One region of the Streptomyces sp. NPDC006012 genome, then DNA from elsewhere that is predicted to be linked to it. Evidence: riboswitches for the same ligand, from Rfam matches in the RefSeq annotation. Region 1 holds a riboswitch; the other holds the start of a gene.
The links. Region 1 has a riboswitch for cyclic di-AMP ahead of ACFYPJ_RS26375 (transglycosylase family protein). Riboswitches for the same ligand answer to the same signal wherever they lie in the genome.

Region 1 (5,786 bases):
ACGTCGACCTCGCTCCCCCCGGCCAGGCTCACTCCGCCGACATCTACTGCGACGACACCGATCCCGAGACCGCCGACTCCGGGACTGCCCACTCCGACACGGCCGACGGCTCACCCACCCGCCTCGCTTCCGCCGACGCCCGCGCCCCGACGCTACTCGTGGACACCCGTGCCCCGGCCCCACCAGCGGACGCCCCCGTACCTTTGCCGCTCGTGGACTCCCCTGTACCGGCCCCACACACGGACACCCCCGCACCGGCTTCGCCCATCCACCATCCCGCGCCCGCATCCGCTGCGCCCGCCCGCGCCCCCTTGCCCGCACCGGCATCACCTGTCAGCGCCCCCGCGTCGGCACCGGCACCACTCGTCCACGACCCCACACCACAGGCGCCCGCCAGCGTCCCCGCGCCCCACACCCCCGCACCGGAGGCCCCCGCCCAGGATCACGGGTCGGCGAGGTCCGCCGATCACCTCGACTTCCGTGACGCCACCTTCCACGCCCAGGTGGTCGGCGTGCAGTACCTCACCTACCCGGTCGCGCCCGGGCCCGCGACCGGGCTGTGGGGCCCCGTGGACGAGGCCGACCCGGTGTGGTTCGGGGTGCGGCCGACCCGGCTCGTGCCCGGGCTGCCGGAGGTGCCGCCGTACGTCCCCCGGGACTGCGACGCGGAGCTGCGGGGCCTGCTGGGGCGGGGCGGACTGGTGGTGGTCCTGGGCGAACCGTGCGCCGGGAAGTCCTACACCGCGTGGAACGCCGTACGGTCGCTCGCGGAGGAGGGCTACCTGCTGTACGCCCCCGATCCGCACGACGACCTTCGCCGGCTGCCCGGCGAGCTGAAGGACAGTCCGGGCAAGCGGGTCCTCTGGCTCGACGAACTCAGTGACCACCTCGGCCCGGGCGGACTGGACCGGCGGCTGTTGCAGCGCTTCACCGGCCGCGGTGTGGTGGTGCTCGGCACGATGTCCGCGCGGGAGTACTACCGGCGGCGTTCCGGCACCGGCCCGGCTGAGAGCGTGCTGGCGCTGGCCCGCACGGTCGAACTGGCCCGGGAATGGAGCGAGTCGGAGCTTGAGCGGCTGGCCGGGCACACCGACGACCCGCGCGCGTACCCGGCCTACATGTGGAGCGGGCGGGAGGGTGCCGCCTCCTACTTCGCGATCGGGCACCTGCTGTACGACGAGTGGCAGCGCCTCGGCACGCAGACCGAGCATCCGCGCGGGCGGCTGCTGGTGCGGGCGGCCGTCGACCTGGCGCGGTGCGGCGTCACGGAGGCCGTGCCGGTGGAGCTGCTGCTGCGGGCGGCGGCCTGCTATCCGGCCCACGGCGCGGAGCGGGAGGCCCTCGAAACCGGGCTGGCCTGGGCCACGGCGCCGATGTTCGGGATTTCCGGGCTGCTCGTGGCGGGGGAGAAGACCGGCACGTGGCGGGCGTACGGGGCGCTCGTCGCTGAGGCGCTGCGGTCGGGCGGCCTGCCGCCCGTTCCGGACGACGTGTGGTGGACGCTGCTCGGGGACCGGGAGGTCGACCGCGCGGCCGTACTGGACGGGGCCCGGGCCGCGCTGCGACCGCGGGTGGACGGGGGCGACATCCCGGTCATCATGCGGTTCGCGTCGCTGACCGAGGGGACGGAGCGGGAGGACTGGTACCGCAGGGCCGCGGACCTCGGGCACCAGCCGGCGGTCCTCCAACTGGCGACGCTGCTGCTGCGCCGTGGCGACGACGGGCAGGCGATCCCGTACCTGGAGGCGGCTGCGCGACGCGGTGCGGTGGAGGCAGCCCGGCAGCTCGCCGTGATCTACGAGGTCCGCGCCCGGTACTGGTGGGACCGGAGCCGTTCCCACGTGCCCGCGCCCGATACCGTCGAAGAGTGACCGACCAGCCCCTCCCCCCGGCCTCAGCCCCCGCCGCGCCCTCCCTCTTCACCTGGGAGTTCGCCGCGGACCCCTACCCGGCGTACGCCTGGCTGCGCGAGCACGCCCCCGTGCACCGGACGGAACTGCCCAGCGGGGTCGAGGCATGGCTGATCACGCGTTACGCGGACGCGAAGCAGGCGCTGGCCGATCCGCGGCTGTCGAAGAATCCGGCACATCACGACGAGCCCGAGCACGCCAAGGGCAAGACCGGGATCCCGGGGGAGCGCAAGGCCGAGCTGATGACGCATCTGCTCAACATCGACCCGCCGGACCACACCCGGCTGCGCCGGCTGGTCAGCAAGGCGTTCACGCCGCGGCGGGTCGCCGAGTTCGCACCGCGGGTGCAGCAGCTCAGCGATCAGCTCATCGACCGGTTCGCGGCCAGCGGCTCGGCCGACCTCATCCATGAGTTCGCCTTCCCGCTGCCCATCTACGCCATCTGCGACCTGCTCGGCGTTCCGCGTGAGGACCAGGACGACTTCCGGGACTGGGCGGGGATGATGATCCGGCACGGGGGAGGGCCCCGGGGCGGGGTGGCCCGGTCGGTGAAGAAGATGCGCGGCTACCTGGCCGAGCTGATCCACCGCAAGCGCGCCGCGCTGCCCGCCGAGCCCGCGCCCGGCGAGGACCTCATCTCCGGCCTCATCCGCGCCTCGGACCAGGGCGAGCACCTCACGGAGAACGAGGCGGCGGCGATGGCCTTCATCCTGCTGTTCGCCGGGTTCGAGACGACCGTCAACCTCATCGGCAACGGCACCTACGCGCTGCTCACCCACGCCGGGCAGCGCGACCGGCTGCAGAACTCCCTCGCGGCCGGGGACCGGGCGCTGCTGGCGAGCGGGATCGAGGAGCTGCTGCGTTACGACGGTCCGGTGGAGCTCGCCACCTGGCGGTTCGCCACCGAGCCGGTCCACATCGGCGGGCAGCGGATCGCGGCCGGCGACCCCGTCCTGGTCGTTCTGGCCGCCGCGGACCGGGACCCGGAGCGGTTCGCCGATCCGGACGTGCTCGATCTCGGCCGGCGTGACAACCAACACCTCGGCTACGGGCACGGAATCCACTACTGCCTCGGCGCCCCGCTCGCCCGGCTGGAGGGCCAATCCGCGCTCGCCACCCTCCTCACCCGCCTCCCCGATCTGCGACTTGCGGCGGATCCGGCCGATCTGCGGTGGCGAGGCGGGCTCATCATGCGCGGATTGCGCACTTTGCCGGTGGAGTTCACCCCTGTCCGGTGATCGACCGGACTGCGAAATGCCGTACGCCCTTGCCGGAAAGGGAAAATGACAGCGTTTCACGGCTGTGATCTTCATGTGATCCGTGCGGCATTAACTTGTGACAAGGGATCGTATGCCTATACGTTCACCCCTCGGTGCGGTAGTCCGGCACGATCCACCGCACCGGTCAGTGCCGTCGCGCGAAAGGCTTCCGCATGCTCACCGGGAACGGTCGTCACCGTCGCCCCCGCCAGGCTCCGGCCCTCGTCGTCGCGGCCGGAGTGACCGGCTCCGCGATTGCCATCCCGCTCCTCGCCGCCACCGCCGCGAGTGCGGCCGACGGCACCACCTGGGACCGGGTGGCCGAGTGCGAGAGCGGCGGCTCATGGAGCGCCAGCACGGGCAACGCGTACTACGGCGGACTGCAGATCTCGCAGCAGGACTGGGACAAGTACGGCGGTGACAAGTACGCGGCCACCCCGGACCAGGCCAGCCGCCAGCAGCAGATCGCGGTCGCCGAGAAGATCCTCGCCGACCAGGGGACGACCCCCTGGGCCACCTGCGCCCTGCTCTCCGGGCTCTCCGCCAAGTCGGGCCATGTCGGGGTCGACACCGGCGTCACGGGTGGCTCCTCGACCGGCCAGAAGAATTCCCCGGAGAATTCGGAGGATGGGGAGGATTCGGACGAGTCGGGTTCGAAGGGTTCGGCGAACGGTTCTGGTTCATCTGGTTCATCTGGTTCGTCCGGATTGACCGGCTCGCTTGGCTTGTCCGACTCGCCGCCGTCGTCCGACACCTCCTCGGATTCCACTTCGGGCTCCCTCCTCGGTGGTTCGCCGTCCGGCTCTCCGTCGCCGAGCGCGAGCGCGAGTCCGGGTGTGGGCCATGGCGCGACGGGCGGGCCTGCAAAATCCGGCAAGTCCGACAAGTCGGCATCGCCTGACTCCAGTGCTTCGCCGGGAATCGGTGGTTCATCCACGGAATCCCCCGGTTCGGCCGATGAGGACAACTCCTGGCGGACCGGCGGCTCCTGGAGCCTGGTCGACACCGGTTCCCTGGACGGCGGCGGCCGTCACCGGGGTGGCAGTGCGGATGAAAGCGGGACAAGCGGGACGGGTGGCCGAGGGGCTGCGCCGTCCGGCAAGCACGCCTACACCGTCCGGGCCGGCGACACCCTCGGCTCCATCGCCGACTCGCTTGGCGTGGACGGCGGCTGGCACGCGCTGTACGCCGCCAACAAGAAGGCCATCGGTTCCGACCCGGATCACATCACCCCCGGTCAGACCCTGAAGGCCGCGGCTGAAGGGCACGCCGGATAGCGGGAGTTGGCATCCCGCTTCGGGCTTAATGTCCGCTTTGGTGAAAGTGTGGGATGAGTCTCAGAAGCCTTGATCGTCTTTGAAATTCCGCGGATCGCGTGTCTACGGTCATGACCGCTCGCCACCGCGGGCCCCGGCTGCCGCAACGCCGAATCCTGCCAGCGGCCGTACGGGAACAGCCGTCGCGTCAAGCGCCGTAGGCAGGAGCGGGGGACCCAAGGTAGGTGCCGCTGCGGTCGGTTGACCGAAGCGGCTAGGGGTGAAGCCGTGCCTCCACGCGGAGGTGCGGCCGGGCAACTCAACCGGCCCGAACCCGACAGCTCACCTCGCAGGCGTCGGTGAGGGGATCGATCCATGCTGTTCTCCAGCAAGGGCAAGCACCGTCGCCCGTCCAAGGCCACCCGTGTCGTCGCGCTCGCCGGTGTCACCGGTGCCGCCGTCGCCGTCCCGCTGATGGCCGTCGGCAACGCCTCCGCCGCCACCGCCTCCGAGTGGGACGCCGTCGCCCGGTGCGAGTCCGGCGGCAACTGGTCCATCAACACCGGCAACAGCTACTACGGCGGCCTGCAGTTCTCCGCCTCCACCTGGGCCGCCTACGGCGGCACGCAGTACGCGGCTTCCGCCGACAAGGCCACCAAGGCGCAGCAGATATCGGTCGCCGAGAAGGTCCTCGCGAGCCAGGGCAAGGGCGCCTGGCCGGTCTGCGGCACGGGCCTGTCCGGCAGCCCCTACTCCGGTGGCGGCTCCAGCGGTTCGGGTTCCGGCTCCAGCGGTTCCGGTTCGACCGGCTCCACCTCCAGCCGTGCCACCGAGCAGCAGGCCGCCTCCCGCTCCGCCGACCGCCCGGCCGCGAGCAGGACCGTCACCACCCCGACGGGCAAGAAGGTCAAGAAGGGCGACGGCGAGTACAAGGTCGTCAAGGGCGACACCCTCAGCTCGATCGCCGAGAAGCACCACGTCGCCGGCGGCTGGCAGAAGCTGTTCGAGCTGAACAAGGACATCGTCGAGAACGCCGACCTCATCTACCCGGGTCAGCAGTTCCACCTGAAGTGACCCCGGCAACCGCCTCGGGCGCAGGCCCCGGCCGCCGGCTCCGCGAGCGGCGGCCCGGGGTCCGCTCCTGAAGCGCTCCCCGGCCGGCCGGTGACCCCGCCGGTCCGGCCGCCGGTCAGCGAGACAGCCGGTCCGCTCCGGAAGCACTCCCCTCCGCCGGTCAGCAACGCGGCCGGTCCGCTTCTGATGCACTCCCCGGCCGCTCGGTGACCCCGCCGATCCGCTCCTGAAGCACTCCTATCAGACCGCTCCAGAACCGTCCCGGTGGTTGCTTCTGACTCCGGTGG
Region 2 (5,786 bases), on a different contig from region 1:
CACTCGCCCGCCTGCGTCGTCAATGGCACGCTGACCAGGGCGAGGAGCGCCAGCAGTGGCAGCAGCGGCCCCAACCTTCGGGCGGCGCGCGGCCACACTGCCGCCGCCACCAGGGCCAGTGCCGCGAGAGGTACCAGCACGACGACTACGTGGACCAGCAGGACATGGGCGGGCAGGCCGTTGATCAGGGTCATCGAGGCGCTCCTGAGCGGGATAGGGGGCGCCAGCGTGGCACGGGAAACTCTCAGCTTCTTCTCAACACCGCCCCCGGCCGCAGCCCCCGCTCCCAGCTCCCGGCTCAGTCCGGTGCGGGCCCACACGGGACCGGGCCGGTGCCGACCGGCGCCGGACAGGCGTGACGCGGACCCACACGGGACCAGGCCGTGCCGGCAGGCGCGGGATCAGCATGACCCGAGCCCCCGCGAGGTCAGCATGACTGGGGCCCGCACGGGATCACCATGATGTGGGCCCGCGCGGATCGGTTCGACGCGGGCCCGCGCGGCGTCAGGCCGGTCGCACCACGCTGTGGATGATCGAATCGCCGCCGTAGTAGATCGACTCCTCGCGGACGTAGGCGCCCGGCTTCGGGGCGTGGATCATCATCCCGTTGCCGATGTATATGCCTACGTGGCTGATGTCGTCGTAGAAGAAGACCAGGTCACCGGGTTGGGCATCGGCGACGGAGACCGTGGTGCCGGCGTCGACCTGGCTGTAGGTGGTGCGCGGCAGGCTGACGCCCGCGGCCTTCCAGGCGGCCTGGGTGAGCCCCGAGCAGTCGTAGGAGCCCGGACCGGTGGCACCCCAGACGTACGGCTTGCCGATCTGCGCGCGGGCGAAGTCGATCGCCTTCTGGGCCTTGGTGGCGTACGAGGAGCCACCCGACGAGGACGACGAGGACGACGAGGAAGAGGAGGAAGAGGAGGAGGACGACGACGAGGACGATGACGAGTCCGTGGTCGACGACGATTCCTTCTTCTGCTGTGCCGCCTGCTGCTTGGCCAGCTCCGCCGCCTTCCGCGCGGCCTCCTCCTGCCGGCGCTTCTCGATCTCGGCGAGCCGCTTCTTCTCCTCCGCCGTCAGCTTGGTCAGCAGCTCGCGCGCGGTGGAGAGCTTCGTCTGGACGGTGGCTTTGGCGGTCTTGAGTTCGTCCTGCGACTTTGTGAGCGTTTCGAGGCTTTTCGTGGCCTCCCGCCGCTTCTTCATCGTCGCTGACTGCTCGGTGACGTAGTCGTCGACCACGGTCTTCTGGCGGGCGGTCAGCCGGTCCATCAGCTGGGTCTGGTCGAAGTAGTCCTGCGGGTTGTCGGCGAGCAGGAGCGAGGTGGAGTCGGGGACGGAGGCTCCGGTGCGGTACTGCGCGGCGGCGAACGAGCCGAGTTCGTCACGGGCCTTGTTGAGCCGGTCCGTGCGGCGGGCGACGTCGTCCAGGAGGGTGTCGACGCGCTTGCGCTGTTCGCCGGTCTGCTCCTTGGCCGCGTTGTAGTGCTCGGTTGCCGATTCGGCCTGCCGGTACAGGTCGTCGACCTTCTTCTGCACCTCCTCCACGCTCGGCTTGTCGCCGTCGGAGGGGGTGGCGACGGCCGACTGGGAGAGCAGGGCTACGGAGGCGAGGGCGGCGGTGGCGAGGGCGGGGGTGCGTATGCCTGCTACGCGCGTACCCGCGGAGCGCGGCTTGCGGTGCGACGCCAAGAGAGGCGACTCCTTCCGTGTTCCGCCTACCGAGTTAGCTGTCGGGTTCGGGCGGGTGGTTCGGAAGGTTTGCCCTACGGCCGTTCCCCGGAGAGGGGTTGGGCCGATTCACCCCAAGGTCGGTGTGGGTCCCCGGCTCCCGCGTGCCACGGGGACACGCCGGACTCGGCGGAGGCCGCACGGCCCGGCGAGGCTCGCCGGTGGGGGTCGTACGGCCTGCCCGGCACGCTAGCCAACTCGTGTGGCCCCTGTGAAGGTTGGTGGGTGATATGCCCGATACATTTTCGTGACCCGGCGGTGAGTTTCCTCCAGGGTGACCAGGTGGTTCCGGTCGGTGAGCGGATTGGGCGCGGATGTGACTGTTTGGTTCTCGGTCCGGGATCGCGGCCGGGCGGAACGGTCACGCTTTTGGGGCGACCTGGGGTGAACCGCGGTCGGCCCTGGGTGACGTCGTGGGATCGGCCCGCGATCGTCCCGGGGGCCGGTCCGGGCCGGTCCGGGCCAGTCCGGGCCGGGACCGGACCTGGGGGCGGCGGGACGGCGGGACGGCGGAGCGGCAGCGGCGAAGTTCTGCGAGCGGCACCGGTCATGTTCTCGGGTCGGCGGCGGGTTGTCAGTGGGGCGCCCTAGACTCGGAGAGCGATGAGCAGCCTCTTTGACGACAGCTTCCTGGCGGACCTCCAGGCCCCCCGCGGGCCGGAGGAGGAGCCCCCGCCGCCCGCGGACGAGCACGCTCCGGAGCAGGTTCCGGACGATCTGTTCGGCGGGAAGTTCGACGTGCCCCCGGACCCGGACGCCTACTACGGGGACGGCGCCCCCCGGCCGGTCATCGACCCGGCCGCACTCCTGCACGGGCTGAACGACAACCAGCGCGCCGCCGTCGTGCACTCCGGCTCCCCGCTGCTCATCGTGGCCGGCGCCGGCTCCGGCAAGACCCGTGTGCTGACGCACCGCATCGCCCACCTGCTGGCGGAGCGCAAGGTGCATCCCGGGCAGATCCTCGCGATCACCTTCACCAACAAGGCCGCGGGCGAGATGAAGGAGCGCGTGGAACAACTCGTCGGCCCGCGCGCGAACGCGATGTGGGTGATGACCTTCCACAGCGCGTGCGTGCGCATCCTGCGCCGCGAGAGCAAGCGCCTCGGCTTCACCTCGTCCTTCTCGATCTACGACGCCGCCGACTCCAAGCGCCTGATGGCCCTGGTCTGCCGCGACCTGGACCTCGACCCGAAGCGCTTCCCGCCGAAGGCATTCAGCGCCAAGATCAGCAACCTGAAGAACGAACTGATCGACGAGGAGGACTACGCCGCCGAGGTGGCCGGGGGCGCCTCCCAGCCGGAGTCCGGGGGGAGCTTCGAGAAGACCCTCGCCCAGGCGTACGCTCTCTACCAGTCGCGGCTGCGCGAGGCCAACGCCCTCGATTTCGACGACCTGATCATGACGACGGTCAACCTGCTGCGCGCGTTCCCGGACGTCGCCGAGCACTACCGGCGCCGCTTCCGCCACGTCCTCGTGGACGAGTACCAGGACACCAACCACGCTCAGTACGCACTCGTGCGCGAACTCGTCGGGACCGCCGAGCGCCCGGTGGACGTGCCCGAGCAGGAGCACGACCTGCCGCCCGCCGAACTGTGCGTGGTGGGTGACGCCGACCAGTCGATCTACGCCTTCCGCGGTGCGACCATCCGCAACATCCTCCAGTTCGAGGAGGACTACCCGGACGCGACGACGATCCTCCTGGAGCAGAACTACCGCTCCACGCAGACGATCCTGTCCGCCGCCAACGCCGTCATCGAGCGCAACGAGTCCCGCCGCCCCAAGAACCTGTGGACCAACGCGGGCGCGGGCGCCACCATCACCGGGTATGTCGCGGACACCGAACACGACGAGGCGCAGTTCGTCGCCGACGAGATAGACCGGCTGACCGACGCGGGCGAGGCCAAGTCCGGCGACGTCGCCGTCTTCTACCGCACCAACGCCCAGTCCCGTGTCTTCGAAGAGGTCTTCATCCGCGTCGGCCTGCCCTACAAGGTCGTCGGCGGCGTCCGCTTCTACGAACGCAAGGAGGTCCGGGACGTCCTCGCCTACCTGCGGGTGCTGGCCAACCCGGAGGACTCCGTCCCGCTGCGCCGCATCCTGAACGTGCCCAAGCGCGGCATCGGCGACCGCGCCGAGGCGATGGTCGACGCGCTCGCCCAGCGCGAGAAGATCAGCTTCTCGCAGGCGCTGCGCCGGGTGGACGAGGCGTACGGCATGGCCGCGCGGTCGACCAACGCCATCAAGCGGTTCAACGTGCTGATGGAGGAGCTGCGGACGATCGTCGAGTCAGGAGCGGGACCGGCGACCGTCCTGGAAGCGGTGCTCGAACGCACGGGCTACCTCGCCGAGTTGCAGAACTCGACCGACCCCCAGGACGAGACCCGGATCGAGAACCTTCAGGAACTCGCCTCCGTGGCCCTGGAGTTCGAACAGGAGCGTGGCGGAGGTGCGACCGCCGAAGGGGTAGCGGGCGCGACGACCGAGGGGACAGCGGGCACTGCGGTCGAGGGGGCAGCGGGCCCGGCGGCCCCGGGCGGCACGCTCGCCGATTTCCTGGAACAGGTCGCGCTGGTCGCCGACTCCGACCAGATCCCGGACGGGGAGGAGGGCGACGGCGTCATCACCCTGATGACCCTGCACACCGCCAAGGGTCTGGAGTTCCCGGTGGTCTTCCTGACCGGCATGGAGGACGGCGTCTTCCCGCACATGCGCGCCCTCGGCCAGACCAAGGAACTGGAGGAGGAACGGCGCCTGGCGTACGTCGGCATCACGCGCGCGCGCGAGCGGCTGTACCTCACCCGGTCGACGATGCGCAGCGCCTGGGGCCAGCCGTCGTACAACCCGCCCTCACGTTTCCTGGAAGAGATTCCCGGCGCCCATGTGGAGTGGAAGCGGACGGGAGCCCCGGCACCTGTCTCCTCCGGGCCCGCGTCCGGTGTCGTGTCCTCGCTGTCCTCGTCCCGTTCCCGTTCGTCCGGGGCGGGCGCGTCCGGGTTCGCCACGCGCAGGGCGTCGGAGAAACCGGTGGTGTCCCTGGCCGTCGGCGACCGGGTCACACACGACCAGTTCGGACTCGGCACGGTCGTCGCGGTGGCGGGCACGGGCGACAAGGCCCAGGCGACGATCGACTTCGGCGACGCAAAGCCCAAGCGACTGCTGCTGCGGTACGCGCCGGTGGAGAAGCTGTAGGGCTGTGAAGACGCCGTAGCTGCTTGAGACCGGGCCCGCCGCCGTCGTCCGAGGCCCGCCCCGCGTCGTCCGCGGTGCGGGCCGTACGTCCGTCGGACGAGCCTTACGCCCGACGGACAAGCTTTCAGACCGGGGGACGGGCCTCAAGTTCGAGGAACGGGCCCCATGTCCGTGGGACAAGCCTTGAGTCCGTGGGACGGGGATTGTGCCCGAGGGGCGGGCGGAGCCCTTACGTCGGGTCCAGTCCGTGGCTGCGCAGCCAGGGCAGCGGGTCGATCGCCGGGCCGCCCGCCAGGCGCACCTCGAAGTGCAGGTGCGGGCCGGTGGAGTTGCCCGAGTTGCCGGAGTAGGCGATCGGCTGCCCGGCCTTGACGCTCGCGCCGGAGGCGACGCGGTAGCTGGAGAGGTGGCAGTACCAGGTCTCTGTGCCGTCCTTCGCCGTCACGATCATCATGTTGCCGTAGGCGCTGTTCCACTCCGTGCGGACGGTGCCGTCGGTCGCGGCCATCACCGTCGTGCCGTACGACACGGGGAAGTCGATCCCGGTGTGCACGGACATCCAGTTCACACCGGCCTGGCCGAAATAGGCGCTGAGTCCGCGCTGGGCGACCGGGAGGACGAACTTGGGCCGCAGCCGCTCCTTGAGCGCCGCCTCCGCCAACGCCTTCCTCTTCTCGGCGTCCTGCTCGGCCTTGAGATCGATGCGTTCCTGGGTGCGGCTGGCCCGGTCGGCGAAGTCGTCGGCGCCCGCGGAGAGGCTTTCGAGCTGGGTGTCCAGCTTGTTGTTGGCGGTGGCCGGTTTCACCGCCTGCGGGTCCGGGGCTGAGGCGGTCGTGTTCGTACCGTCGTCGGTCAGGCCGCCCACGGAA

Region 2: linked by a shared signal. The riboswitch ahead of ACFYPJ_RS08500 (NlpC/P60 family protein) and the one ahead of ACFYPJ_RS26375 (transglycosylase family protein) in region 1 are both predicted to bind cyclic di-AMP.

What each region holds. Positions count from the first base shown of each region.
Region 1 covers NZ_JBIAIE010000018.1:261-6,046, reverse strand. The annotation lists gene ACFYPJ_RS26390 (hypothetical protein) at 1-1,871, shown strand, start outside; gene ACFYPJ_RS26385 (cytochrome P450) at 1,868-3,148, shown strand; gene ACFYPJ_RS26380 (transglycosylase family protein) at 3,343-4,446, shown strand; cyclic di-AMP (ydaO/yuaA leader) riboswitch at 4,629-4,796, shown strand; gene ACFYPJ_RS26375 (transglycosylase family protein) at 4,801-5,499, shown strand.
Region 2 covers NZ_JBIAIE010000003.1:343,912-349,697, forward strand. The annotation lists gene ACFYPJ_RS08495 (DUF2231 domain-containing protein) at 1-194, opposite strand, end outside; gene ACFYPJ_RS08500 (NlpC/P60 family protein) at 505-1,689, opposite strand; cyclic di-AMP (ydaO/yuaA leader) riboswitch at 1,698-1,870, opposite strand; gene ACFYPJ_RS08505 (ATP-dependent DNA helicase) at 2,332-4,917, shown strand; gene ACFYPJ_RS08510 (peptidoglycan DD-metalloendopeptidase family protein) at 5,147-5,786, opposite strand, start outside.